4 regions of the Thalassolituus sp. ST750PaO-4 genome follow, and region 3 is predicted to be linked to each of the others. Evidence: predicted binding sites of a transcription regulator. Region 3 holds the regulator's gene; each other region holds the start of a gene.
What was found. Region 3 encodes sigma-54, which starts transcription at its own class of promoters, with help from an activator protein. Its sites were predicted from a motif close to TGGCACNNNNNTTGCTNT; they were not measured.
Positions count from the first base shown of each region.

Region 1: the regulator sigma-54 is predicted to act here: its motif matches at 3,477-3,494, upstream of atzF (allophanate hydrolase).
Region 2: the regulator sigma-54 is predicted to act here: its motif matches at 4,171-4,188, upstream of HUF18_RS07910 (ammonium transporter).
Region 4: the regulator sigma-54 is predicted to act here: its motif matches at 3,100-3,117, upstream of HUF18_RS06840 (putative urea ABC transporter substrate-binding protein).

Region 1 covers NZ_JABVCB010000005.1:609,349-616,751, reverse strand. The annotation lists gene urtA (urea ABC transporter substrate-binding protein) at 1-560, opposite strand, end outside; gene HUF18_RS05225 (GntR family transcriptional regulator) at 858-1,574, opposite strand; gene atzF (allophanate hydrolase) at 1,577-3,439, opposite strand; gene HUF18_RS05215 (DUF1569 domain-containing protein) at 3,676-4,203, opposite strand; gene HUF18_RS05210 (putative bifunctional diguanylate cyclase/phosphodiesterase) at 4,241-6,196, opposite strand; gene HUF18_RS05205 (GGDEF domain-containing protein) at 6,305-7,403, shown strand, end outside.
Region 2 covers NZ_JABVCB010000007.1:459,164-466,566, reverse strand. The annotation lists gene HUF18_RS07920 (efflux RND transporter permease subunit) at 1-2,313, shown strand, start outside; gene HUF18_RS07915 (TfoX/Sxy family protein) at 2,387-2,692, opposite strand; gene HUF18_RS07910 (ammonium transporter) at 2,791-3,969, opposite strand; gene rlmKL (bifunctional 23S rRNA (guanine(2069)-N(7))-methyltransferase RlmK/23S rRNA (guanine(2445)-N(2))-methyltransferase RlmL) at 4,281-6,428, opposite strand; gene rmf (ribosome modulation factor) at 6,598-6,792, shown strand; gene HUF18_RS07895 (quinone-dependent dihydroorotate dehydrogenase) at 6,902-7,403, opposite strand, start outside.
Region 3 covers NZ_JABVCB010000008.1:38,158-45,560, forward strand. The annotation lists gene HUF18_RS09580 (carbon-nitrogen hydrolase family protein) at 1-564, shown strand, start outside; gene yjgA (ribosome biogenesis factor YjgA) at 576-1,088, opposite strand; gene mgtE (magnesium transporter) at 1,110-2,465, opposite strand; gene HUF18_RS09595 (HPr family phosphocarrier protein) at 2,575-2,844, opposite strand; gene rapZ (RNase adapter RapZ) at 2,850-3,722, opposite strand; gene ptsN (PTS IIA-like nitrogen regulatory protein PtsN) at 3,756-4,220, opposite strand; gene hpf (ribosome hibernation-promoting factor, HPF/YfiA family) at 4,224-4,526, opposite strand; gene HUF18_RS09615 (RNA polymerase factor sigma-54) at 4,559-6,058, opposite strand; gene lptB (LPS export ABC transporter ATP-binding protein) at 6,187-6,912, opposite strand; gene lptA (lipopolysaccharide transport periplasmic protein LptA) at 6,909-7,403, opposite strand, start outside.
Region 4 covers NZ_JABVCB010000007.1:215,695-223,097, reverse strand. The annotation lists gene HUF18_RS06855 (DMT family transporter) at 49-1,056, shown strand; gene HUF18_RS06850 (nitroreductase family protein) at 1,112-1,756, opposite strand; gene HUF18_RS06845 (LysR family transcriptional regulator) at 1,904-2,812, shown strand; guanidine-I (ykkC/yxkD leader) riboswitch at 3,171-3,285, shown strand; gene HUF18_RS06840 (putative urea ABC transporter substrate-binding protein) at 3,369-4,430, shown strand; gene metG (methionine--tRNA ligase) at 4,571-6,691, shown strand; gene HUF18_RS06830 (hypothetical protein) at 6,781-7,203, opposite strand.

The sequences.
Region 1 (7,403 bases), on a different contig from region 3:
TTAATCATGATGTCTTTAGCAGCAACACCTTTCGACTTCAGATAGCTTTCCAGAATTTTATTGGTGGTACGTGGATAAACGTAGTCGGTCCCGGCCAGAACCCAGCGCTTAACGCCAACGTCATTCATCAGATAATCAACGGCCGGAATAGCCTGCTGGTTAGGCGCCGCACCGGTATAGAAAACATTTTTTGAAGACTCTTCACCTTCATACTGAACCGGATAAAACAGCAGACCGTTCAGCTCTTCTACAACTGGTAAAACAGACTTACGGGAAACGGAAGTCCAGCAGCCGAAAATCACATCGACCTTATCTTTCTCCAGCAGCTCACGGGTTTTTTCCGCAAATAAAGGCCAGTTAGAAGCAGGGTCGACTACTACAGCTTCCAGTTGCTTGCCCAGCAGACCGCCTTTTTTATTCTGCTCTTCCACCATCATCAGCACGGTATCTTTCAGCGTGGTTTCGGAAATCGCCATGGTGCCGGACAATGAATGCAGCACACCGACCTTAATGGTATCGGCGGCATTGGCAAGACTGATACCAGCAGCCAGAGTGGTCATCGCCAGAACTTTGGTCGCTTTTGACAGCGTGTTTAATCCCAGTTTTTTCATCTTGAGTCCGTCCTTAATGTACTTTGATTTTATCCGGAGTCCGATTACTGCTGATCAGCTCCATTTATGAGTTAGCATTCCCTGTAGAGCAAAGCCTGTACCAACTTATAACCAATTGTTTTTTAAGAGTTTTCAGCCAGCAAGGTGCCATATACAGGAATAAACCCGCATTACCGAAAATTCACGCACCGTTATTGCTCAGCTGCTTTTAAATATTCACCGCATTGGTGCAGGCCAGATAAATCATTAATCTGCTCTGATATTAATGTTGTAGCGGCTCTTCGCTGCCTGAATGCGGTGCAGAGTAATATGGCGCACGGTATTTTTACTGACATCGATATGCTGGCTGAGAAAACCGGCCGCTTCTTCTGCGTTGCCATTCAGCATTAAATTCAGAATATGAGAGTGCTCATCATAGGTCGCTTTAATACGCCCCTGCTGGGTGAAATCCAGCCGGCGGATAATGCGCAGACGTTCACACACCATACGGTGAATCGCCGCCATTTCCTGATTGCCGCTGAGCTCCAGCAGAGCAAAATGAAAGTCTTCATCCATCTCTGCCAGCAGCGAACTGTCGTTCAGCCGCTGGCCTTCATGGCAGCACCAAAGCGTCAGCAAACCGGCCAGCTGCTCTTTAAGACCGGCGCGCCCACATAGACGTTTTACCGCAGCCACTTCGAGCAGGGTGCGAACGTCGTATAAGTCTTCAAAATAACGGAAATCAAAGGGCCGGACCTGCCAGCCACTGCGGAAATGCACCTGCACAAACCCATCGCGCTCCAGCCGGTACAGTGCTTCACGTACCGGAGTACGACTGGCCTGCATACGCCTGGCAATTTCGTTCTCACTGAAGCGATCACCGGGCAGCAACTGGAAATCGAAGATATCGTTTTTCAGTTGCTGATAAATCCGCTCGGCCAGATTCAGCGGGCGCTTTTTTTCTTCAGTATCCGTTGGATACATGCTTAATTTCCGCTCTGGGATTTCAGATGAGCGATATACGCACGCCAGCCACCGAACCCGCTGATATGGGTTGCGCTGGCCACCGCTTCCGGTTCACAGATAAAGCCTTTTACCAGGCGGCCATCGGCTAACTCCAGCGTGCCGATTCCCAGGGGCTGTGGAATTTCCGCAACAAAACTGCCGAAAGCGGCAACGTCCATTCGCCACAATTCGACAATGATTTCATGCCCTGTTTCAGAGCCACTATTCAGTAATGCATCATTAATGCGCACCAGGCCTGGCTTTGGCGGCACTGTATTGGCCAGGGCATAAAGCTGGTATTTTTTGGCACTCAGCGTTTGCTCCAGCAATATTGCATCACGGCTGGTCAGCTGATGATTCAGCGGCATACCGGTTAAATGGGCGCCGACCACCGCCACCACCACCGATTCGTCATCGCGTGCGCCAAGTAATACCGGCGCCTGTGGTAAACGCAGCGCCGCCTGCCAGTGCGCAGCAAAAGTCAGTAATGCATTTTCACTGAAGGCTGGTGCAATAACCGTGATGCCGAAAGGCAGCCCATCGCTGCGTAAATTGGCCGGTAAAGCAATCGCACATAAATCGGCAAGATTAACAAAATTGGTATAAGTACCCAGTTGGCTGTTGACCTTAACCGGCTCGGCTTCGACCTCTGCAAGAGTTGGAAAGCAGGGTGCGGTAGGAACAAGCAGTGCATCGAAGCTCTGAAATAACTGCTGAATTTCCCGCAGCAGTTCCATACGCCGGTACTCGGCATTAAAGGCCTGAACCGCTGTTCCGCTGTTACCACCGGCAATAATACTTTTCACCACCGGATTAATGCCGGGTAAATCCTGCCGGATAAATTCACCCACAGCGGCATAACGCTCAGCCACCCAGGGGCCCTGATAGAGCAGCGCAGCCAGTTCAGATAACGGCGAAAAATCGGTGGTGATTAATTCAAAGCCAAGACTTTCAGCTTTTGCCAAAGCCGCTGTGAATGCAGCCTGCTGTACGTCATCACCAAACCATGGCATATCGGCTGGTACCGCCAGCCGGCGGATGGTTTTTAATGGCGGGTTGCCCACTGGGCGGGAATACGCATCCTGCGCATCAAATTGCGCGGCCAATGCAAAAATGCGCTCGACATCGAGGGTGTTTAACGCAAAAACAGAAACACAATCCAGGCTGCGGCATGCCGGTACAACACCCTGAGTACTGAGCGCCCCCTTACTGGCTTTCAACCCGACAATATGATTAAAGCCTGCCGGAATACGACCAGAGCCCGCCGTGTCGGTACCCAATGAAAAAGGCACATAACCGCGCGCAACCGCAACCGCAGAACCTGAGCTGGAACCACCACTGATATAGTTTTCATTAAATGGATTAGCCACCGCGCCATAGGGCGAACGGCTGCCCACCAGCCCGGTGGCAAACTGATCGAGATTGGTTTTGCCCAATACAATGGCACCGGCATTACGCAGTAAACGCACCACGGTGGCATCCGCCGGAGGCTCATAAGCAAACTCCGGACAGGCTGCGGTTGTCGCAAAACAGGCAACGTCGATATTGTCTTTTACCGCAAAAGGAACGCCGTATAACGGCAGCGCCTGCATATCGCCATCGGCGGCATCCAGTAATTGCTGCAACTGAATTAACTGCGCACCCAGTTGCTGCTCGCTGGCCAGTTCAATCCAGACGCTGCCTTCTTTCAGCACGCCGTTGCAGCTTTCCTGCTGATGCACTTCTGTCCGTAATGCATTCAGCAATTCACTAGCATTAGCGCCGTTACGATAGACCTGATTCCAGTCACCAAGACTCCAGCCCAGTAATGATTTTCCCGATTTTTCTGATGTGATGTCGCTCATAGCACTGCCAGTGTGTTCAACCTTGTATACAAGCTACAGAGCGACAGTCGTGCCAGTTTTTACTATGTCAGCGTAATGTGAGCCAAAACCACGGTATTGGCGGGCTTGCTGTAACCAGCCACTGAAAAAATCAGGAATAACGCAGAAAATATGCGCGCGGTTTAAGCGCAAAAAAGAAAATATCGTGCATCAGAACGGGGCATATTATTAAGCCCCGTACATTCTGGTGAAGAAAATCAGGCGGGAAATATCTGCTGCAGGTGATTGCGGATATGCAGTTCATGCGCAGCCGCATAGGCTGTTTTATCCAGTTCACCATACGCAAAATGGGGCGCCAGCTCTGCGCTGTAAGCCATAAAATCCTGCAGAGCCACCAGCAACCTCTGCAATGCCAGCTCCTGTTCCAGCGCCGGATCGGCTGCCACCATACCCGGCAGACCTTCGGTCAGATTGTGACGCATGGAACCCGCGGCACGGAATACCGCCAGCGCCGCACTGCCGGCGGTGTGTTTAAACAGGGAAGAATAATGCTGAGGATAGCCATCCATTGAACCGCGGATACTTTGTGCGCAGTGCTGAAAAACCTCACTCACCGACCAGGCCGTACCACTGCGTAAACGCTGACCATTAAGTGCCTGCAATTCCTGCAGTAACCCTGACAGATCATATTCCTTACTCCGGGCAACAGCACTAACGCCTGCGGCACCACCTGCCAGAACCAGAGGAACAGCAACTGCTGTTTTAAGCAAAGTACGTCGTTTCACACAGACTCCCGCTGATTATTGAAAGGCTTTGAGTCTGTCACAATTCCGATGAATGCGGTAACTCCTGATGGCTGTTATGAGCATTCAGCCATTCTATTAATTCATGCTCGGGCAGTGCCTGCGACCAGAAATAGCCCTGAGCTTCATCACACCCCAGTTGTTTTAACAGGTTCAGCGTTGCTTCGTCTTCCACCCCTTCGGCAACCGACTGCAACCCCAGACTGGCGGCCATCTGAATAATGGCACGCACCAGAGGCTCATCCCGTTGTGAGACATTCAGAGCTGTAATAAAGGATTTATCAATTTTCAGCCGCGAGGCATTAAAGCGGCGCAGGTAACCCAGGTTGGAGTAACCGGTGCCAAAATCATCGATGGCAAAAGACACTCCCATACTATGAATCGTACTTAGCTGACGGCTGATATCATCGCCTTCACCGATTAACATCGATTCGGTTAACTCCAGCTCCAGCGCCGACGATGGCAAGCCGGACTGCTGCAATACTTGCTGTACATTGCGCTCCAGTGAGCCATCACGGAATTGCACATAAGATAAATTAACCGCAACTCCCACCCCGTAATGTCCCTCCCGGCGCCAGCGCGTACAGGCCGCGCAGGCTTCCTGTAATACCCAGTGGCCGATATCGGCAATAACACCACTGCTCTCGGCCAGCGGAATAAATTCATCCGGTGTAATGTAAGAACCATCCGCCTGTGGCCAGCGGATCAACGCCTCAACACCACAGACCCGGCCATTGCTGATATCAATTTTGGGCTGATAAAACAGGCGGAATTGTTTGTCTTTTAATGCCTGACGGATTTGCGTCATCAGATTGAATTTATCGATATTGGCGCGGCCCATATCATCGTTGTATATGCGGAAAACATTGCGCCCTTCATGCTTGGCCTGATACATCGCCAGATCCGCATACTTACACAGGGTATTGAATTCCGTGCCGTGTTCCGGAGCCAGAGCAACCCCAACCGATCCGGAGATTTCGATCTGGGTTTGCATAATAAAAAAGGGAGTGGTTGCTGCTGCAGTCATACTTTGCGCCAGCCGGGTCAGCTGATCCTCATCACCATCCAGTGCCGCCATCAGCAGAAATTCATCACCGCCAAAACGGCACAGCACATCATCGGGACGACTGAGTGCCTGCAAACGTCCGGCGAGCTGCTGCAGCAGTAAATCGCCGGCGGCATGCCCAAGTGAATCATTCACCGGCTTAAAACTATCCAGATCCAGAAAAAGCACCGCCAGTGGATGCTCGTCACGCAAACATTGCTGATATAACCGGGTATAAGATTCTTCAGCAAAGCGGCGGTTAGATAAACCGGTCAGCTGATCCTGGCTGGCCAGCCGGGCAATGGTCTTCTGGCTGTTCCGTACCCGCTGATTTTCCTCCCTGAGTCCATCCATCAGACGGCGCTGATCACGTAATAACAGGTAAGCGCTGAAACCGGTAATAAGCAGGATCACATCGGTAAAAATCAGATGTTTGAATTCGACTTCCGGCAGAAAAGGATGAAAGTAACCAGTAATCGTCAGCCCGGCCATCAGCGAGCAATAACTGACAATAAAAAACAATAACCCCGAAAACAGCCGCACATTGCCCAGAATGGCGGCGAAGATCAGCACGCCGGGATAACCCAGCACCGCCATATCGCGCACGCCTCCGGAGTGCCAGGCCAGCACCGACAGCATAGCCGTCAGTGCCCAAAGAAGAATATTGGCGGCAATACCAGGCTGCTGCTGATGAGCAAACCAACCGGCCAACACCAACACGGCACAGCCAGCCAGTACTGTCAGCTGCGTATGCCCTGTAGCCACAAATGCCGCCAGCAGCAGCCCCATCAGCGTCAGACTGGTGATCTGCAACAAACGCTTTGAGCGCAGAACACTGGCATCATGGCCCAGCAGCGGGACCTTGTTCTGATCCGGAGAAATAGCGGCATCCCCATAATGTTGTCTGTCTATCACTTTAGCCGCTGGCATGGGTTACGCTGTTTCCGTCTGCCGGAAATTTGTAACCAGTTATATCCTTAACCGCACGATGTGGCCGTAAACGCCTATCCTTTATGCATTAATGAATCAGGATATAACATGAATCTTCGCCCCCGTTTTTTGCTGCTGACCACCGTTCTGATCGCGCTGAGCGGTGCAGGCCTGTGGCTGCTCACCCAGCAGATTGCTTTGGGGATTATGCAGGAATGGGCGCTGCGCCACTTTGAAACCCAGGTAAAACTGGAGAAAACCCGCACCCTGCAGCCAATCATCCGCGAAGTTACCCTTGCCCGGCAGTTTGCCGATTCCCAGATATTACGTGCCTGGGCCCGCCAGCCTGACGACGCACAGTTAAAAGCCCAGGCTCTGGCAGAAATGGAGACCTTCCGTCATAACTTTGCCGACCAGAGCTATTTTGTCGCTCTGCGCGAATCCGGCGATTATTACCATAACAATGCCGCCAACGAGTTTGCCGGGGCCGAATACCGCTACACCCTGCGCGCCGATAATCCCAACGACCGCTGGTTTTACAGCATCATCGGGCAAAACCGCGATATTCACCTGAATGTGAATCCGGATATTCCGCTGGGCGTCACCAAGCTGTGGATCGATGTATTGCTGCGCGATGGTGAACACGTGCTGGGCGTGGTCGGTACTGGTCTCGACCTCACCACCTTTATCGAGCAGGTTGTGAGCCAGACCGAGCCCGGTATCAGTAATCTGTTTTTTGACCATGAAGGCGCGATACAGGTATCCCGTGACCCCAGCCAGATTGATTTTGCCAGCATCACCAAACAGGCAAGCGACAAGAAAACCATCCAGCAGCTGCTGAGTGATCCGCGGGAACGCGCGCAGCTGCAGGCATTACTGCCGCAGGTTATGCACAACCCCGGACAGGTCGGCAGCATGTATCTCACCATAGAACAGCAGCGTTATCTGGCCGGAGTGATCTACCTGCCCGAGATCGACTGGTATGAAATCACCCTGCTCGATCTCAATACCCTGCTGCCACTCAGCACCTTTAACAGCATATTTATTGCCGCCGGCCTGAGCCTGCTGCTGGCGCTGCTGCTGTTTCATATCGCTCTTAACCGTTACGTCCTTAAGCCACTTTCCCTGCTCGAAGATGCCATCGGCCAGCTGCGCTCCGGGCAGCACACCGTGCCGCTGCTGCCACGCCACCGCGCCGGTGAAGTCG
Region 2 (7,403 bases), on a different contig from region 3:
GCAGGCTCCGATAAACTGATTTATTTACGCGACATTGCCAATATTTCTGAAGGTATTGCCGAAGTTCCTGACCACCTTACAAATTACAACCGTATGCCATCGCTGCGTATTGGTATCGCGTTTAACAGCGGTGTTAACGTTGTTGCTGTCGGAGAACAATTACGGCAGAAAATGGCAGCACTGGATGCCAACCGTCCATTAGGAATTGAACTGCACACACTGTATGACCAACCAGCCGAAGTGGATGCTTCGTCCACCGGCTTCGTACTTAACCTGCTGGCCTCCATCCTGATTGTGATTGTTGTATTGCTGCTGTTTATGGGCATGCGCGCCGGTATTATCATCGGCATTATTCTGTTGCTGACCATTCTGGGTACCTTTATTGCCATGAAGGTCATGGATATTCAGCTGCACCGGATTTCGCTGGGGGCGTTAATTATTGCTCTCGGTATGCTGGTCGATAATGCACTGGTCGTTACCGAAGGCATTATGGTGGGTATTAAAAAAGGCCTGTCACGAACCCGCGCCGCTTACGACATTGTGCAGCAAACCCAGTGGCCACTATTAGGTGCCACTGTAATTGCCGTTACCGCCTTTGCACCTATCGGTTTATCACCGGATTCAACCGGTGAGTTTGTTGGTTCATTATTTTATGTGCTGCTGATTTCCCTGTTGTTCAGCTGGATTACCGCCATTACCCTGACGCCTTTTCTCTGTCATCTGCTGTTTAATAAAGAAGAGCATCCGGATGCGGAAAGCGATCCTTACCACGGTTTTCTGTACGATATTTATCGTACAACCCTGAGCCTGATGTTAGCGCGCCGCGGAGCGACGATGGGCGTGATGCTGGCTGCCATGTTTATTGCGATCTACGGCTACAGTTTTGTAAAACAAAGCTTCTTTCCGCCATCCAACACACCGATGTTCCTGATTGATATCTGGCTGCCCGAAGGCTCCGATATCCGCGCAACACAACAGCAGGCTCTGGCACTGGAAAATTATTTTCAGCAAAAAGAAGAAGTGGAATTTACCTCCTCCACGGTCGGTCAGGGTGAACTGCGTTTTATGCTGACCTACGCACCGGAGCGGCAGTACCGTGCCTATGCTCAGGTTATGGTACGTACTGCCGAGCGGGAACAGATTCCGGCATTAATTGACGATGCCCGTCGCTGGACACAAAAAGAAATGCCGGATGCCTTTGTGAAATTCAAACGCCTGCAAATTGGCCCTGGCAGTGCGGCTAAAATTGAGGCCCGTTTTGCCGGGCCAGACCAGGAACAGCTGCGTATTCTGGCCGAGCAGGCCAAACAGATTATGCGTGCAGACCCTGACACCGATAATATCCGTCACGACTGGCGCGAACGCGAGAAAGTGATTCGCCCGGTATTTAATGAAGAAAATGCCCGCCGCGCCGGTATTTCCAAACAGGATATGGACGATCTGCTGCAGCTCAGTTTTTCCGGGAAAAGTATTGGTATGTACCGTGAAGGCACCACCTTAAAGCCCATTATTATGCGCCCACCTGCGTATGAACGGCTTGATATCGATGGCCTCACCGACCTGCAGATCTGGAGTCCGGTATTCAGCCGTTATATTCCGATCGGTCAGGTGGTTGAGCACTTTGATGTGGTGTTTGAAGATCCGATCATTGCCCGCCGAGATCGCAAGCGTACCATCCGTGTCTTTGCCGATCCGGATCTGGACGCTGACATCACCGCCGATGGTTTATTTAAGCGCCTGAAGCCACAGATCGAAGCCATCCCCCTGCCACCCGACTACGAGCTGAGCTGGGGTGGCGAATATGAATCGTCCAGCGAAGCTAAGCAAAGTCTGTTTGCCTCACTGCCGCTGGGCTATCTGCTGATGTTTATTATTACCGTGCTGCTGTTTAACGAAATGCGCAGTGCGCTGGTAATCTGGGCCTGTGTTCCACTGGCGATTATTGGCGTCAGCGCCGGCATGCTGTTACTGGGCGCTGAATTCGGCTTTATGGCGCTGCTCGGTTTTCTCAGCTTGTCGGGCATGATTATTAAAAACGGAATTGTGCTGGTTGATCAGATCCGGCTCGAACTGAGCGAAGGCCGGGAACCATACGATGCGGTTTTTCATGCCTCGGTCAGCCGTCTGCGGCCGGTAACCATGGCAGCACTGACCACCATCCTTGGCATGTTACCGCTGTTGTTTGATCCGTTCTTCAGCGCTATGGCCGTGGTTATCAGCTTTGGCCTTGGTTTTGCCACTGTACTGACGCTGGGTGTAGTACCGGTGTTGTACGCCATGAGTCATGGCATTAAGGCTCCCGTTAAAAGCTGATGAATCAACCGACATAAAAAAACCTCCGTATGGAGGTTTTTTTATGGGTACTACACCGTGAGATACGATGGAATCACTCACTGTCAGCCTGAAACATACGCTCCATTTCAGAGATTCCTTCTAATTCCATCAATAACTGTTCCCGCTCACTCTGAGCAACCGCCAGCCAGCTGCGGTTACTCAGGCCACCGACGAGAGCATAAAGAAAATTCAGACTGGGCTTGGCCCGCCCCTCAGCGGCAGCCAACTGCTGTAAGCGGTAAAAAGCCATCACCGCGCCACAGCTACGTAATTGCTCAACATCGGTGATACCAACCAGTGCCAGTGACTGCTCACTTTTTTCACCCAGGCCGGGTAAATCCCTGATGCGTTCTGCCATATCAACCTCTCTGACTCCGGAGTCTGCCGGTATTTAAACAAAAAAGCCGCAGATTTCCCTGCGGCTTTTTTGTTGTGAGAAGCAATGAAAAGAAGTGATCAGTCTTCGCTGGTCGATACAATTTTGTGGATCGACAGGTCAGCACCATTAAACTCTTCTTCTTCATCCAGACGGATGCCGGAGATGGCTTTAACAATACCGTAGACCACAAAACCGCCAATCATTGCCACCAGAATACCGGCAACCGTTCCCAGCAGCTGTGACATAAAGCTTACGCCACCCAGACCACCAAGCGCTTCTGCACCGAAAATACCGGCGGCAATACCGCCCCAGGCACCGCACAGACCATGCAGTGGCCATACACCCAATACGTCATCGAATTTAGGGAATTTATTCTGCGCCAGGGTGAATACGAAGACGAACAACGCACCGGCAACACCACCAACAATCAATGCACCAATCGGATGCATCAGGTCAGAACCGGCACACACCGCCACCAGACCCGCCAGCGGACCGTTGTGAATAAAGCCCGGGTCTTTTTTGCCGACAATCATGGCAACCACAGTACCGCCAACCATCGCCATCAGGCTGTTAACCGCTACCAGACCGGAAATTCCATCCAGAGTCTGGGCAGACATCACGTTAAAGCCGAACCAGCCCACAGCCAGAATCCACGCACCCAGGGCCAGGAACGGAATATTGGACGGTGCAAAAGCCACCACACGGCCATCACGGTAGCGGCCACGACGGGAACCCAGCAACACAACCGCGGCAAAGGCTATCCAGCCACCGACGGCGTGAACCACCACGGAGCCGGCAAAGTCGTGAAACGGAGCACCAAAGCTGTTTTCCAGCCAGCCCTGGAAGCCGTAGTTACCGTTCCAGATCATGCCTTCAAAGAACGGATATACGAAAGCTACCGTCAGGGCAGAAGCAATCAGAATCGGGTAGAACTTTGCACGTTCGGCAATACCACCGGACACAATGGCCGGAATCGCCGCAGCAAAGGTCAGCAGGAAGAAGAACTTCACCAGGTCGTAACCATTATTCGCTACCAGTTCGCTGGCGCCGCTGAAGAAGTTCGCCCCATAGGCAATCTGATAACCGATGAAAAAGTACGCCAGTGTCGACACACCAAAGTCGGTGATGATTTTTACCAGAGCATTGACCTGGTTTTTATGGCGCACGGTACCGACTTCCAGAAAGGCGAAGCCGGCGTGCATTGCCAGTACCATAATGGCACCGAGCAGAATAAACATGGTGTTGGCGCTTTGCATCAAAGTCTCAACGGCGCTGTTGATGCTGTTAACGTCAATAGTTTCCACGTTGTGTCCTCACTTTAATTCGCTGGGTTCTTGCTGATAAAAACGGCTCACTCAGATCAGTTGATCAACAACCGGAGTTGTGATGCTTCATGAGAGTGCCGGCTGGAAAAATGGACACCAGAGTGGTGCGCAACAATCCAATAAGTCAGGGTTTTAGCAGGTTCCGTACCAACTTTGTCAGGATTGCCTGACAAAGCCGGAACAAAGTGTGAGGATTGCGCACGCATTCAGCACTCACGCGCCCTGAATGCGTGCATACAACGTCAGGCAGGATATGTTATGTGGAAACAATGGTGAATATTCGGACGACGCCCGTAATCAAACGGCACCGATTTTGCGCTCACATCTTTTATTGTGAACTCTTTTAGTGCATCCATATCCAGATCAAAGCGTCGCAGGTTATTGGAGAAAATCAGCAGTCCACCCGGATTCAGACAGCGCATGGCCTGTTCAACCAACATCACATGATCGCGCTGAATATCCAGCACCCCTTCCATCCGCTTGGAATTAGAAAACGTCGGCGGGTCCATAAAGATCAGGTCATAGCGCTCATTACAATCACGCAGCCACTGTATACAGTCGGCCTGAATAAATTCGTGCTGTTCCGGTTTGATACCATTCAGCAGGAAGTTCTCTTTGCCCCAGTTAAGGTAGGTGCGTGACATATCAACGCTGGTGCAATGCGCTCCGGCCACCGCCGCGTGCACACTGGCCGTGGCGGTATAACAGAACAGATTCAGGAAGCGCTTGCCAGAAGCAAGCCCGGCAATCTGCAGGCGGGTCGGACGGTGATCGAGGAACAGACCGGTATCGAGGTAATCTTTCAGATTCACCAGCACCTGCACATTACCTTCACGTACAGGCATAAAACGCTGTTCGGTGTTCTGCTTTTCGTACTGGCGCTTGCCGGCCTGACGTTCACGGCGCTTGAGGACGATCTGCTGCGCCGGAATACCGGTCACCTCAGGCAGAACGGCCAGCACATCCAGCAGACGGCGTTCTGCTTTGGCTTCGTCGATGGACTTCGGCGGCACATATTCCTGCACATGCAGCCAGTCGCCATACAGATCAACCGCCACTGCGTATTCCGGCAGATCGGCATCGTACAGGCGATAACATTCAACATTTTCGCGCCTGGCCCACTTCTGCAGTGGTTTCATATTCTTTTTCAGACGGTTGGCAAAGGCTTCAACCGGACCACGGATCATACTGCCCTGTGGCTGTGCTGAGCGCTCGTCGGCAGCACCGAATACCAGCAGGCGGGTCGCTATCTGCCCGTTCATCAGGCGGTATTGCTTATCCAGCGGACGACGGATGCTCTTGGCCAGATCGGTATTACCGGTAAACACCGCCAGCTGCCATTGCGGCAGGCGCATGGTGGCATCGTGGAATTGCTGATACAGCGGCGCCAGCTGTGGCAACTCACTCAGGCGCTCACCATAAGGCGGGTTACAGACCACCAGACCGCCCTCTTCAATCACTTCGTTCTGCACCCGCAGCTGCTCAACCGCACGGCGTTCCAGGTGAATCTTACCGGCCAGCGGAGAGCGGCTCAGGTTCTGATGGGCGGCCGCCAGCTGATCGGCATCAATATCAAAACCGTAGAGGCGGCTGTGCATGGCGTTAAGCCCCGCGGTACGGCGCAGACGCGCCTGCTCAACCTCGGCCAGCCACAGTGACCGGGTATGGCCCAGCCAGCCTTCAAAGCCCCACTTCTGGCGGTTCAGACCCGGTGCGATGTCGGCGGCCATCATCCCCGCTTCAATCAGCAGGGTGCCGGAACCACACATTGGGTCAATAAGATGCTTACCTTCTGCCGCCAGTGCAGGCCAGCCGGCACGGATCAGAACCGCAGCCGCCAGGTTTTCTTTTAATGGCGCCTTACCAGGCTGCAGACGGTAACCACGACGGTGCAGACTGTCGCCACTGAAGTTGTAATACAGATTAAGTTTGCCTTTGCGCAGCTGCGCTTCAATACGGACATCGCCGTCTTTATCCACCGACGGGCGGGCGCCGGTGTCCTCACGGAAGCGGTCAACAATGGCGTCTTTGATCTTTTGCGCGCCAAACTGCGTATTGTTGAGGTAATCAGTACGGCCGTGAAAATCGATGCGGAAGGTCGCTCCCACCGCAAAAATGGCTGGCCATTCGACAGAACGGGCCGCTTCGTACATTTCGTCGACATTGTCTACCTGACTTTCATTCAAAGGCAGCAGCAGGCGGCTCGCCAGACGGCTCCATAAACAAAAGCGATAGGCCAGCGTCAGGTCGCCGCGCCAGATCACACCAAGGTGTGTTTCACGTTCAACTTCACCGCCCAAGTGCCTGATTTCATCCGCCAACAGGGATTCGATACCTTTCGGACAAGCCGCCAGCCAGGTCATGGTTGTTGCTGTTGTTTCATTTTGCATGATGAGAAAACCCGTTTCGTCAAATAGCCTGTGGCTGTAAGAATAGTGACGCTTAGAAGTAATAAATAATTAACATTCCTCACCAGCCTGAGGTACAACAGGGGTTCGGTCAGTGATTCAACCAGTTGTTCTGGCCGTCGAGCAAATAACTTTAGCGAGGAAGCTTTCTATGAAAAAACAGAAACGCGACATGCAGGAAAGAGCTTTTGCACGTGGTTATCGCGCTGGCGTTGAGCGCCGTTCAAAAGATCTTGCACCCATAGGACCACAACGAGACTCCTGGCTTGCAGGTTGGCGTTCCGGTCGTGCCGACCACTGGGATGGTTACACCGGCGTTTCTGGCATTCATAAAATGGCCGTATGACGTTCTCCAGGGCTTAATGCCCGTTGTGCACGCTTCCTCTTCAGGGAAGCAAAGCCCTGCTACAAGCAGGGCTTTTTTTTGCTTAAACGCCGTACCTGCCCGGGCAAACTCAGCCCTGTGTACGTAAATCGGCCAGTGCATCCACCGCTTCGCGGATCAGCTCCGGCCCACGATAAATAAAACCAGAGTAAATCTGCACCAGCGACGCACCGGCTTTGACCTTTTCTGCAGCACCTTCACCGTCGAGAATGCCGCCCACACCAATCACCGGCAGTTTACCGGCCAGCGCCTGACACAGGTGCTCAACGGTCTCGGTTGCCAGATCTTCCAGTGGCGCGCCACTCAGGCCACCGGCTTCATTACCGTAACGCAGACCCTGCACACCTTCACGCGACAGTGTGGTATTGGTGGCGATCACACCATCGATGCCGCTGTTAACAAAGGTTTCAGCCACCAGCGCCACGTCGTCTTCTTCCATATCCGGTGCAATTTTGACGAACACCGGCTTGTAACCGAATTCTTTGGCCAGCTCCAGCTGACGGGCTTTAATCGGCTCCAGCAGCTGTTTCAGCGAATCGCCGAACTGCAGGGTACGCAGCCCCGGAGTATTC
Region 3 (7,403 bases):
GCTGTGCCGATGCCATGCCCGGACGGAGATCCGCGGGTGCGTTCGGCCTGTCTGGTGTTTAACAGCGAAGGCGAACAGGTTGCCCGCTACGACAAGATTCATCTGTTTGATGTCGATGTTGGCGATGCCCACGGCAGTTACCGTGAATCAGAACGCTTTGCACCCGGGGATGAGGTGGTGCTTGTGGATACACCGGCCGGCCGACTGGGGCTGGCGATCTGTTACGACCTGCGCTTTCCGGGGTTGTTTCAGCGTCTGCGCGAGCAGGGCGCGGAGATGATTTCTGTGCCCGCGGCTTTTACCTACACCACCGGCGCAGCGCACTGGCAAACACTGCTGCGCGCCCGTGCGATTGAAACCCAGTGCTATGTGCTGGCCGCGAATCAGTGTGGCTGGCATGACGATAAACGCCGTACCTATGGTCATTCACAGATTATTGATGCCTGGGGAGCGGTGCTGACAGAGCTGGAAGAAGAGGCCGGAGTGGCGCTGGCGGAGATTGATCTGCCGCAGCTGGCGGAGGTACGCAAAAAAATGCCGGTGACTCAGCACCGGCGTTTCTGAACGGATGGCAGCTAGTCGGCCATCTGCTCCTTGATAAACTGAAACAGTTTTTTGTACGAACTGCCGGGCTTCGGTGGTTCGCTGCTCATTTCTTTCTGGGCGTTACGCACCAGATTACGCAGTTGCTGGCGGTCCACTGCCGGAAACTCTTCGATAAAAGCATTCAGCCCGTTGCTGTCGCTGACCAGACGGTTACGCCACAATTCCTGCTGGCGGATGCGGCGGCCGTAGGCTTCGCTGGACGGATCAAACAGGTCGAGTTTTGCCTGAATCGCATCCCGGTCTTCATCACCAACCAGACGGCCAATGTACTGCATATGACGACGCTTGGCTTCGTGCTGCTTCAGCCTGGCGTTTTCCACCAGAGCGTTGTACAGGGTTTCGCTGATCGGCAGCTCTTTCCACTTGGCAGCATTCAGCTCAGTCAGACGTTTGCCCAGTTCTTGCCAGCGCTCTGCTTCGCGCTTCATTTCGGACTTACTGACGTATTCGATCTCGTCGTCCGGGTAATCAGATTCGTTCATCAGGGGTACTTTAAATGCAGGTTACAGATAGAACAGGGTAGCTAACCCCAGGAAAGATAGAAAGCCGATCACGTCGGTGACGGTGGTCAGCACCACGCTGCCAGCCAGGGCGGGATCGATGCCACGGGCCTTGAGCAGCAGTGGCAGACTGGCGCCGGCCATTGCCGCCACCATCAGATTGATGATAATGGCCGCGCCGATAATCAGGGCGATCGCCGGGTCACGGAACCAGGCGTATGTAATTAAGGCGATAACCACAGCCCAGAGCACGCCATTAATGGCGGCGACCATTATTTCGCGGTTAAACAGCCAGCGGAAGTTGCTGCCGCTGAGATGGCCAAGTGCCTGGCCACGGATAACCAGAGTCAGCACCTGACTGCCGGCGATACCGCCCATGCTGGCGACAATAGGCATTAAAACAGCAAGAGCCACAACCTGCTCGATGGTTTTATCAAACAGGCCGATCACCGCAGAGGCGGCCAGTGCGGTGAGCAGATTAATGCCCAGCCAGACAGCACGGCGGCGGCTGGTTTTCAGCGTCGGGGCGAAGGTATCTTCTTCGTCATCCAGACCGGCCATACTCATCAGCGAGTGATCCGCAGTTTCGCGGATAACGTCAACCACGTCATCGATGGTGATACGGCCAAGCAGCATGCCGGCAGCATCGACAACTGGCGCCGAGACCAGATCGTGGCGTTCAAACAGTTTGGCAACTTCGCTCTCGTGCTGGGTTGCCTGAATAACCCGCGCGTCGGTGCTCATCACTTCACGCACGGTCTGTTGCGGGTCGCTGACCAGCAGTTTGCTGATCGCCAGCGTGCCGATAAATTCGTTCTGGCGGTTAACCACCAACAGGTTATCGGTCATAGCGGGCAGGGATTTGTGGCGGCGCAGGTAGCGCAGTACAACCTCAAGGGTGATATCCGGACGAATGGTCACGGTATCGGTGTTCATCAGACCACCGGCGCTGTCTTCCGGATAGCCCAGAACGGCTTCGAGACGGGCGCGGTCCTGGTGGTCCATCGACTCCAGAACTTCCTGAGTTACACGCTCAGGCAGCTGCTGCAGCATGTCGGCCACGTCATCGGTGTCGAGGTCGGCGGTCAGGTCGACAACTTCTTCCGCACTCATGTCGCTCAGGAAGTGGCTTTGCAGCTCTTCGCTGAGGTTCTGCATGACCTCGCCTTCGAGTTCCTTATCGACCAGTTCCCACAGCAGCTTACGGGCTTTAGGCGGAGAAGATTCGATCAGGTGGGCGATATCAACCGGTGCCAGACCCGAATTCAGGATGCGACGCACCTGCGCCAGCGCACCACTTTCCAGCGCGGCGGTCAGGCTGTGTAACTTGGCTTTAGCCTTTTCGGTCTGCTGTGCCATGCGTCGGTTCGGTCCAGGGGATGGTTGAATGCTCAGATTCTAGCCTGATTAGGCCTCTGATACCACGAAACTACTCGCAGAATTGCGCGTAGAAGATTGTTTTGCCGGGCTATTCTTCTTCGTCAAAACGCCGGTTAATAAGATCAATCAGGGCGGCCAGTGCGTGTTCAGCATCCTGGCCTTCAGCATGGATATGTATGTTGGTGCCTTTGCTGGCGGCCAGCATCATCACCGCCATAATGCTTTTACCGTCGACCATGCGGTCGGGGTAACCGACTTTGATCTGGCAGGAATAAGCAGCGGCGGTGGAAACCAGCTTGGCGGCTGCGCGGGCGTGCAGGCCCAGCTTATTGATGATGGTGATTTCGGTGCTGGTCATCCGTATCAGTCCTGATGAATGTCGGCACTGCCCAGCTCGCGGTGGCGGACCTGAACATTGCTGTAATGATGACAGAATTCTGCCTTAAGTTGCTCTGCCAGGTAAACGGAGCGGTGCTGCCCGCCGGTGCAGCCGATGGCAATGGTCATATAGCTGCGGTTGGCATCGACAAAGGCAGGCAGCCAGCGCTGAATAAACCCGCTGATGTCCTGCTGCATTTGTCCAACCTGAGGCTCCCGGGCAAGGAAATCAATGATTGCCGGGTCGCGCCCGGTAAAGGCGCGCAGTGCCGGGTCCCAGTAAGGGTTGGGCAGGTTGCGGACATCGAATACATAATCGGCATCAATCGGGATGCCATGCTTGAAGCCGAAAGATTCAAACAGAATGGCGATATCGGTGCTGGTTTTATCCGCCACCCGCAATTTAATCAGGCTGCGCAGCTCATGCACAGACATGCTGGTGGTATCCAGCGTCAGATCGGCAAGGTTGGCGATAGGCTCCAGCAGCAGGCGCTCTTTATCGATGGCTTCGGCCAGAGATGTGCTTTTACTGGTCAGTGGGTGCTTACGCCGGGTGGAGCTGAAGCGCTGCAGCAGCACTTCTTCGCTGGCGTCGAGATAGACGACATCCAGCTGGTATTCTTCGCTGGGCAGCTGGTGCAGTACATCGTGGATATTGTCGAAGGCATGGGGCAGATTGCGGGCGTCAACACTGACGGCGACTTTGGCCAGTTTTTCTTCGCTTTCGGTCTGGCGGGCCAGCGCTGGCAACAAAGCAACCGGCAGGTTATCAATGCAGTAGAAGCCCAGATCTTCCAGTACGTGCAGAGCACTGGATTTTCCTGAGCCGGACCGGCCGCTGATCACCACTAAACGCATTGCTGTGCTCCTCCATTGCCCGTTGGGCTGATGTCAGCCCGGTTGTCCGCTCAGCGCCCGCTGATAAAACCGTTGCGCATCCGGCGCTTTGCGCAGTGCCTCGCGGTAGGCCGGCTCGCTGAAGTTGCGTGCCAGCATCGCCAGAACCTGCAGGTGCTGTTCAGTAGCTTCTTCGGGAACCAGCAGAGCAAACACCAGATCGACCGGCTTGCGGTCAATGGCGTCGTAATCCACCGGCTCCACCAGACGCAGCAGTACGCCCATCGCCTGGTCGCACTGCTTCAGCCGGCAGTGGGGAATGGCAATACCTTCGCCAATCCCGGTGCTGCCGAGGCGTTCACGGCTGAGTAATCGCTCGTAAATATCGTCGGCAGAGCTGTCGCTGAGTTGTTCTGCGATAAAACCTGCCAGGTACTCCAGTAATTTCTTTTTACTGGAAACCGGAGCATCTATCAGACTGCGTTCCGGTGTGAGGATATCCTCGATGCGAATGTCCATTAATCAGCCTTGTCCGTGTTGCCGCGCCACCAGTTTTTCTTTGTGTTTCAGTACCTGACGGTCGAGCTTGTCGGTCATCTGATCGATTGCGGCATACATATCATCGTGCTCAGCGCTGGCGTGCAGGTCGGCACCGCTGACGTGGATGGTGGCTTCAGCAATCATGCGCTCTTTAATAACGGTCAGGGTTACCTGGCCGTTGGTGATGTTGTCAAAGTGGCGTCCCAGCTTGGACATTTTTTCGTCTACGTACGCTTGCAGAGATTCGGTAACGTCAACGTGGTGACCGCTGATATTAATCTTCATGTCCAGACTCCTTGTTGCTGGCTTGTTGTTTTTTAAATCAATTGTTTACGTTCGTTCGAAGGCGGAATCATCATAGCCTCACGGTATTTGGCTACCGTGCGCCGTGCCACCTGAATGCCTTTTTCACCCAACACTGCGGCGATTTTGTTGTCGCTCAGCGGTTTGCGGGCATTTTCTTCAGCAATCAGTTTTTTAATCATGGCACGGATTGCGGTGGAGGAACATTCGCCGCCGCCATCGGTACTGACATGGCTGGAGAAAAAGTACTTCAGCTCGAAGATTCCGCGTGGCGTGTGCATGTATTTCTGGGTGGTTACCCGGGAAATGGTGGATTCATGCATACCAACGGCTTCGGCAATATCGTGCAGCACCAGCGGCTTCATTGCTTCTTCGCCCTGTTCGAAAAACTCGATCTGATACTCGACGATTTTGGTGGCTACTTTCAGCAGGGTTTCGTTGCGGCTTTGCAGACTTTTGATAAACCAGCGCGCTTCCTGCAGGTGGTCGCGCAAGAAGGCGTTGTCGGTGCTGTTATCGGAACGGCGTACCAGTGAGGCGTAATCGGCGTTAACGCGCAGCTTGGGGGCGATATCCGGATTCAGCTCAACCCGCCATTCGTCGCGGATATTGCGTACCAGCACGTCGGGCACCACGTATTCGGCCTGCTCGGCACTGATGCCGGCACCTGGCTTGGGATTCAGTTCTTTAATCAGCCGCAGCACGGCTTTAAGGTCTTCTTCGCGCAGCTTGGTTTTGCGCATCAGCGTTGGGTAATCCTTGCTGCCCAGCAGCTCGATATAATCGCGGATGACCATTTTGGCTTCGTTCAGCCATGGGGTCTCAGCCGGCAGTTGCTGCAGTTGCAGCAGCAGGCATTCACGCAGATCGCGGGCAAAAGCACCGGCCGGATCAAACTGCTGCAGGCGGTGCAGTACGGCCATGACTTCGTCTTCTTCGACGTCCAGAGCCGGGTCCATGCTTTCCAGAATATCTTCGACGGTGGTGTGCAGATAGCCGTCGTCATCCACACCATCGATCAGCATCAGGGCGATCTCGCGGTCGGTATCTGACATAGGAGTCAGATTGAGTTGCCACAGCAGATGATCCTGCAGATCTTCGGTGCTGGCGTGGCGCGAGTCGTAATCGAAATCGTCGTCGATGGCATTACTGCTGCTGCCGGAGGCAACGCTGGCGGTGGTCTGGTAAGTATCTTCCCACTGACTGTCGACCGGCAGGTCGTCGGGGAGTTGTTCCTGCGACCACTGTTCATCCAGTTCCGGAGTGTCGTTGTGGCTGTCGTCCTGACTGCTGACTTCGTGGCTGCTGCTGGTGTCGTGATCGCTGTTGCGGGACAGATCGGGCAGGTCATCGTGCTCGTGTTCTTCTACTTCGAGCATCGGGTTGGAATCGAGGGCTTCCTGAATCTCCTGCTGCAGATCGAGGGTAGACAGCTGAAGCAGGCGGATGGCTTGTTGCAACTGAGGGGTCATGGTCAGGTGCTGACCCATCTTTAACTGAAGAGACGCTTTCATAAAAGTTCAGTAATCACTCAGTATCGGCATAGTCTGTGCATTATACGCCAAGCGGTAAACCTTGGAATCTTTTGTGCATCTTCCTTTGCTTTGGATCATCAGCCACTTCCCTGCAGCAGGGCTTGCCATCACAGGCGGAAATCCTCACCCAGGTACACTTTGCGTACCTGCTCGCTGGCCAATACCTGTTCAGCGGTGCCTTCGGCGATGATATGGCCACCCCCGACAATATAGGCTTTCTCACAGATAGCCAGAGTTTCCCTTACGTTGTGGTCGGTAATGAGTACGCCGATGCCACGTGCCTTGAGCTGTCGGATGATGTCCATGATGTCAGCTACAGAAATCGGGTCAACCCCGGCGAACGGCTCATCAAGCAGAATAAAGGACGGCTCAGCCGCCAGCGCGCGGGCAATCTCGACCCGGCGTCGTTCACCACCGGATAAGGCCATGCCCAGACTGCTGCGGATATGCTGAATATGAAACTCATTCAGCAGCTCTTCCAGTTTTTCCAGACGCTGTGCACGGTTGAGGTCTTTGCGGGTTTCGAGAATGGCGAGAATATTATCGGCCACACTTAATTTGCGGAAAATGGAGGCTTCCTGCGGCAGATAGCCAATGCCTTTCTGCGCCCGGCCGTGCATCGGCAGATGACTGATGTCTTCGTCGTCAATTTTGATGCGGCCTTTGTCAGCCTGCACCAGATTCACAATCATGTAGAAACAGGTGGTCTTACCGGCCCCGTTGGGTCCCAGCAGGCCAACGATCTGACCGCTTTGCACAGACATGGATACATCTTTTACCACTTCCCGGCCGTTATAGCTTTTCGCCAGGTTTTCGGCTTTCAGGGTCTTCATGGCTGTTCCTGTACTGGCTTGCTGTTATCGGTGGCAGGTTCTGCCGGAGCCTGTGGCTGAATCACGACTTTGATTCGTTGTTTTTCGCCATTACCACCAGTCTGGCCGGAGGTACTGGTGCCGCCGCTGGCGCTGACGGTTTCTTTGGTCATGTCATAGAGGATGCGCTCACCACTGAACAGGTTGCCGTCCTGCTGCAGTTGAGCATTGCCCTGAATGTTGACTTCACGTTGCCGGGCAAAGTAATCAATGCGCTGGCCGTGTGCTTTGGTCAGGGGTTTTCCCGGATTGATCTGTTGCTGATAGCGTGCCGGTTTTTTCGCTGTCCCTTCGGCAACGGCTTTTTCCAGTGTGTTATCGGTGCGGATAATCAGCAGGCGCTCCGATTCGATGCGCAGGGTTCCCTGAGTCAGAATCACATTGCCTTCATAAATAACAACGCCAGCCTTGCGGTCGAGCTCAGCGTGGTCAGAGAGAATGACCATTTCCTG
Region 4 (7,403 bases), on a different contig from region 3:
TCTTTTTCAATGCAACAGTAAAACCCCCACAGACTTCCACGGGAGGCTGTGAAATACTGCTGCGCTTTTTTTGCTACGCCTTTTTCACTGCACCCGGTGCTTACCGGTCTGCGTTACTGCCCTGCGGGCCAGTGGTTTATTGTGTCTTCAACTTCCGAATCCGTATCCACAGACGATCAGCATCACACCCAGCTGTTGCGTGCCGACCTGATTCTGCTTGGCGTTACCCTGCTGGCTGCGGTCAGCTGGATGTTTTCCAAAGAGGCGTTAAACGAATTTCCGCCGCTGCTGTTTATGGCCTGCCGCTTTAGCGCCGCCGGTCTGCTGCTGGCGATTCCCGGCCGCCGTGCGCTGGCGGCCTTACAGCCCCACGAATGGCGCGCCTCGGCATTGGTCGGCCTGTTTTTCGGTGCCGCCATGAGCTTCTGGATCATGGGGCTGTTTAATGCTCACACCCTCGGCGAAGGTGCCTTTATTACCAGCCTTGCGGTGGTGCTGGTGCCTTTTATCAGCTGGCTGCTGTTCCGCGAACGTCCGGCAAAAAGCATCTGGATTGCACTGCCTATGGCCATCGGCGGTCTGGCACTGCTGTCGTTACGTCATGGCTTTAACCCTGACCCCGGCCAGCTGTTTTTCTTTGCCGCCGCCCTGCTTTTGTCACTCACCTTTATTCTCAACGGCCGTGCCGCGGCGCGTATTTCGGCACTGGCCCTGAGCGCTATCCAGCTGGTGCTGGTCGGCGTTGTATCTTTTACCCTGTCGGCCATGTTTGAAGACTGGCCCGATACTTTTACCCCAACCATGTGGCTGTGGCTGATTCTGAGCGTGACCGTCGGCACCGCCGCCCGCTTTCTGCTGCAGACCTATGCTCAGGGTCTGGCGTCCCCCAGCCATGCCGCAGTGATTATGGTGCTGGAGCCGGTCTGGACCGCCATCATCGCCGCCTTCTGGTTTACCGAGCGGATGGAAACGGCGCAGATTCTCGGCTGCACCCTGATTCTGCTGGCGCTGCTGGCCAACCGCTGGAGTGCTCTGCGGCGCTGGCTGAAACGCTGAAGCGGGCGCTCTGCCCGCTTTATTTCCGGTCCGCTTTTCCCAACTTGTTTAGCAATTAATTACTCAGATCGTGCAGCTTACCCGGACGACCATCCAGCACCGTCACTTCGCTCGCCGCCAGACGTGGCTTACGTGGCCAGTTACCTTCTTTGGCGTAACCCAGGGTCACCATCATGGCAACGCTGTAGCGTTCGCCGATGTTGAACACTTCTTTCGCTTTTGCAGTATCGAAGCCGATCATCGGCCCGGTGGCCATACCCTTGCCAGCCGCGGCCGTCATCAGGTTCATGGTCGCCATACTGGCCGAGCGCAGTGCTTCATCGTGGGCCGCGGCTTTGTTATCGCCGTAGGCACCGTTTACCGCACTGACAAAGTAGTCGCGCACGCCTTCGTTATAGATACCGGCATCGACGCCGCGCTGGGCGATATCCGGCATACGTTCATGGCCCTGTTCGTCGGCCAGCACCAGAATAACCACCGGAGCATCGGCCACTTTCTGCTGACCGTAGGCGATGTCTTTTAAGGTTTCTTTCGCCGCCTGATCGGTCACCACCAGATAGCGGGTATGCTGAATGTTAAAGGCCGTTGGCGCGTGCTGGGCGTAATCCAGCAGCTCCAGGACTTCCGCCGTGTTGATGGCACGTTCGGTATCAAAGTAGTTCACAGAAGTACGCTGGCTCAGGGCATCAAATACGTTCATGGCGGCATCCTTAAATCGGGTATCGGTTCGTGTATTGGTTGTGGTGCTAGGGCTGTTAAGCAATGAGTGCAGTTTAAGTTCGCTTTATTCGATTAAAAATCTCATAATTTAACGTATAGCTTTCGATATTTACGAAAAGGCATTTCAATGAAAACAACCCTCGAACAGTGGCGCATGTTTAAAGCGGTGGTCGACCATGGCGGCTACGCACAGGCGGCTGAGGCCATCTTCAAGAGTCAGTCGACCATCAGCTATGGCGTGCACAAGTTGCAGGAGCAACTGGGCGTACAACTGCTGGAAGTAGAAGGGCGCAAAGCAGTACTGACCGAGCACGGCCGTATTCTGTTACAGCGTGCCGAACAGCTGCTCGATCAGGCAGAGAATATCGATCAGGTTGCCAGCTCGCTTAATCAGGGCATCGAGCCTGTTGTGCGTGCGGCCATCGACACCATTTACCCCAACGATGTGCTGTTTGATGTGTTTGAAGCCTTCTCGGCCGAGTACCCCGATACCCGCCTGGAGCTGGAAGAGTTTGTACTCAGCGGCGGTAACGAAATGCTGCTCGAAGACAGCATCGATATTCTGATTACCCCGCAACTGCCCAGCGGCTGGAACGGCGAGCACGTACACCGCTCCTGCTTTCTGCCGGTTACCAGCCCGCAGCATCCGTTGCAGCATCTGGGGCGCGAGGTCACCTACGATGACCTTACCGCTCACCGGCAGGTCGTGCTGCGCGACAGCAGCCGTAAACGCCGCAGCGAAGGTGGCTGGCTCGGTGCCCATCAGCGCTGGACCGTGACCCATACCAGCACAAGGGTGAATATTGTCCGCCGTGGTCTGGGCTTTGCCTGGCTGCCGGAGCTGCTGATTGCCGACGATCTTAAAAGCGGGGCCTTGCAGGTGATTCCCTTTGCTCAGGATGCGCGGCGCTACGTCGACCTCTATCTGGTAATGGCCCATGAAGAAAGCGCCGGCCCCGCGACCCGTGCCCTCGCCCGATTACTGGCCAACACCGACACCGGCTGCAAGGCTGCGCATAAAGCAGAAACCGAATAAAGGCCAATACCCTGGCCAACACCCTGGCTAGTACCGGCAAGAGCTGCAAAGCGGCGCACACAACAGAAACCGAATAAAGGCCAACATCCTGGCTAATACCCTGGCTAATACCGGCAAGAGCTACAAAGCCGCACATAAAGCGGAAACAAGATAAGCGCCCCAGAATGCAGCGACCATCTGTTCAGCTAATCATCTGTGCACCCTTTTGGGGTGCAACTGACAGCAAAATCAGCAACTTAACACTCGCCAGCCTGCCGGATACTGCAATTTTCAGGCTCCGGCAAAACTGGTACAGCCCTTGCTGAACCCTGATCAGTAACAGGAGATACTCGGCAACCGAATCCGGTTGGGATTCACAGAAATAGGTGGCTAGGGTTCCGGTTCTTTGCTGAAAAAGAACGTCTGGTCCGAGAGCAACCGACCTCAGCGTATTCACAGCGCAGGTTACACGGCGGGACAAAAGCCCGGGAGACCCACACGCGAATGCCAGCATCTGGCCGTTTCGCGCTGAGTTCTCCTGCCGTCTGATTTATGTGGATATCAAAGAGGAAGTCCTATGAAGCCGTTAAAACGTCTGCTCACTGCCAGCCTGGTCACCCTGGCCGCCCTTACTCCATTACACGCTCAGGCCAAAGACAGTTTCCGTCTAGCCTGGTCTATCTATGTTGGCTGGATGCCGTGGGATTACGCCGACAAAGCCGGGATCGTAAAAAAATGGGCCGATAAATACGGCATCGAAATCGAAGTGGTGCAGATCAACGATTACGTTGAATCCATCAACCAGTTTACCGCCGGTGAATTCGACGCCTGCGTAATGACCAATATGGATGCCCTGACCATTCCGGCCGCCAGCGGCGTCGACACCACCGCCTTAATCGTCGGTGACTTCTCCAACGGCAACGACGCCGTGATTCTGAAAGAAGGCAAAAGCCTGAAAGACATCAAAGGCCTGCCGGTGAATCTGGTGGAGCTGTCGGTTTCCCACTACCTGCTGGCACGCGGTCTGGAAAGCGTGGGCATGAGCGAAAAAGACGTATCGGTGATCAACACCTCCGACGCCGATATGGTGGCAGCTTATGGCACCGACGATGTTAAAGCCGTGGTGACCTGGAACCCACTGGTAAGCGAGATTCTGGCGCAGCCAAACGCAACCGCCGTGTTTAACTCCTCACAGATTCCGGGTGAAATTATCGACACCACTATGGTCAACAGCGAAACCCTGGCCGCTAACCCCGCCTTCGCCAAAGCCCTGACCGGCGCCTGGTACGAAACCATGAGCATCATGGCGAAAGACGACGCCGAAGGTAAAAAAGCACGCAGCATGATGGCCGAAGCCTCAGGCACCGACCTTGCCGGTTACGATGCCCAGCTGGCCGCCACCAAAATGTTCTACGACGCACAAAAAGCTGTGGAATTTGTGAACAGCGCCGAGCTGCCAAAAACCATGGAATACGTGGCGAAATTCTCCTTCGACCACGGCCTGCTGGGTGATGGCGCCGCCGATGCCGGCTTTATCGGCATGGCCTTCCCGAACGGCAAAACCTTTGGCGATAAAGGTAATGTGAAGCTGCGCTTTACCGACAGCTATATGAAGATGGCGGCTGAAGGAAAGCTGTGATGCCCGGCCATTGAGTATCAGGCGCTGCGCGGCAGATTTCTGCTGCCGCAGCGCTTTTAAGCCGTACCGCAGCCATCGCGGCCAGCGGCAAAAATCGCTACAATGCTGCCCTTTCTTTGAATAACCCGTAGCGAATTGTCATGACCGCACAGAATCCCCGCAAAATCCTCGTCACCAGCGCCCTGCCCTATGCCAATGGTTCCATTCACCTCGGCCACCTGCTGGAATACATTCAGACTGATATCTGGGTTCGGTTCCAGAAACTGCGTGGCAACGAATGCCACTATGTTTGCGCCGACGACGCCCACGGCACCGCCATCATGCTGCGCGCCGAGAAAGAAGGTATCAGCCCGGAAGAGCAGATTGCGCGGGTAAAAGCCGAGCACGAAGCGGATTTCGCCGGTTTCCAGATTGCGTTCGACAACTTCCACAGCACCCACAGCGAAGAAAACCGCCTGCTGTCTGAAGAAATCTACAAAGCCTGCCGTGACAAAGGCCATATCGCCATCCGCAGCATCAAGCAGCTGTACGATCCGGTTAAAGAGCTGTTTCTGGCCGACCGTTATATCAAAGGCGAGTGCCCTAAGTGTGGCGCCGCCGACCAGTACGGCGACAACTGTGAAGTCTGCGGTGCAACCTACACCCCGGCTGAGCTGAAAAACCCGTTCTCAGTGATTTCCGGTGCCACCCCGGTCGAAAAAGAGTCTGAGCACTACTTCTTCAAACTGCCGGACTTCCAGGAGTTTCTGCAGCAGTGGACCCGTTCCGGCACCCTGCAGGATGAAGTTGCCAACAAACTGGCCGAGTGGCTGGATTCCGGTCTGCAGGAGTGGGACATCTCCCGTGATGCGCCGTATTTCGGCTTCGAAATTCCGGATGCACCGAACAAGTTTTTCTACGTCTGGCTGGATGCCCCTATCGGCTATATGGCCAGCTTTAAAAACCTGTGTGACAAGCGCGGCGATCTCGACTTTAACGAGTACTGGAAAAAAGACTCCACCACCGAGCTGTACCACTTTATCGGTAAAGACATTATTAACTTCCATGCGCTGTTCTGGCCTTCCATGCTGAGCGCCGCAGAATACCGCACACCGACAGCGGTCAATGCCCACGGTTTCGTCACCGTGAACGGTTCTAAAATGTCGAAGTCGCGCGGTACCTTTATTAAAGCGCGCACTTTCCTGAATCATTTAAACCCGACCTATCTGCGTTACTACTTTGCCGCCAAACTGAGCTCCAGCGTCGATGATTTCGATTTGAATCTGGAAGATTTCGTGCAGCGTGTAAACGCCGATCTGGTCAACAAACTGGTGAACATCGCCTCGCGTACCGGCAACTTTATTGCCAAAGCGTCCGGCGAACTGAGCGCGACCTGCGCTGAACCGGAAATGCTGCAGCAATTTATTGATGCCGGCGACCAGATTGCCAGCCATTACGAAAAACGCGAATTTGGCCGCGCAATGAAAGAGATCATGGCACTGGCCGACCGCGCCAACGAATATATTCAGGAAAAAGCCCCGTGGGCGATGAATAAAGAAGAAGGCCGCCAGCAGGAAGTACAGGACGTATGCTCCGTGGCGCTGAACCTGTTCCGTCAGCTGGTAACCTATCTGGCACCGGTTCTGCCGGAAATTGCCGATAAAACCAAAGAGTTCCTGAATCTGGACAGCCTTGACTGGGAAGCGCGCCGCGAGATTCTGCTGAGCCACAAAATCAATAAATTCCAGCCAATGCTGGCCCGTGCCGAAATGGACAAAGTAACCGCCATTCTGGAAGAAACCAAAACCGAGCTGGCCAAAGAAAACGGCGAAGCACCGGCGGCGGATAACAGCACCGATAAAACCGCTGCGAAAAACGCAGAGAAAAAGGCCGATAAAAAAGCGAAGAATAAAGGACCAGAGCTGCGTGAAGACGGTAACGAAGTGATTGCCGACACCATCGAGTTCCCGGATTTCGCCAAAGTCGACCTGCGTATTGCCCGTATCGTTAAAGCCGAACACGTCGAAGGTGCAGAAAAACTGCTGCAGCTGACGCTGGATATCGGTAACGGCGAAACCCGCAACGTATTCTCCGGTATTAAATCGGCCTACAACCCGGAAGACCTGAACGGCAAACTGACCGTGATGGTTGCCAACCTGGCGCCACGTAAAATGAAATTCGGCATGTCCGAAGGCATGGTACTGGCCGCAGGCCCCGGCGGTGAAGATATTTTCCTGCTAGAACCACACGACGGCGCCCAACCGGGTATGCGGGTGATGTAATCACAATAATGCAATAAAAAAGCCGGGCTTTAGCCCGGCTTTTTATTGAGCGACTCTAGCGCTAAACCCGGTTTAATATGCCCGCCACACTATTCACCACAGGGAAGATTAACAACATTCGTATTAATATCGTTTTCCAGCTCAACCCAAAAGTTAATACTCCATGCCTCGCGCTTCTTTCGAATAATGTAAGACTTACCCTTTTCGGCTAAAAACTTCACACAGCGTTCAGATTTAACCTTCCCCTGATAAAACCCTACCTCAATCTCAGTCAAGCCAGGTTCAATATAAGCACTTTCATAATAACCGTTAAAAAAACCACCGATAGAAACACCATTAACCGTATTAATATAAAGCTTCTCCTCAAGCCCCTGAAAAATACCATGATCACGCTCTGAATCTGCTTTTAAATATACGGCATCTTCTTTCGCAAGCCCCGGAGGAGAATAAGCAGAATCAGCGATACATCCCAACAAAAATCCGGTTAAAAAAAACACAACCAACAACTTCATTCTTCACAGATCCTTTGAGATTGCTAACGCCCGGTTCAGCAGAATAATTTCCAAGTCTCATCAATTCAGCCACAGAGCATCAAGCGGGCCATGCTAAAGGCTGAAACAGGATAAATCCAGTTCATCCCCTCAGCCATATAACCTTAATTATGAATTTCAGCAGATAAGCCGATGCAGCGCATTATGGCCAAAAGAGATAT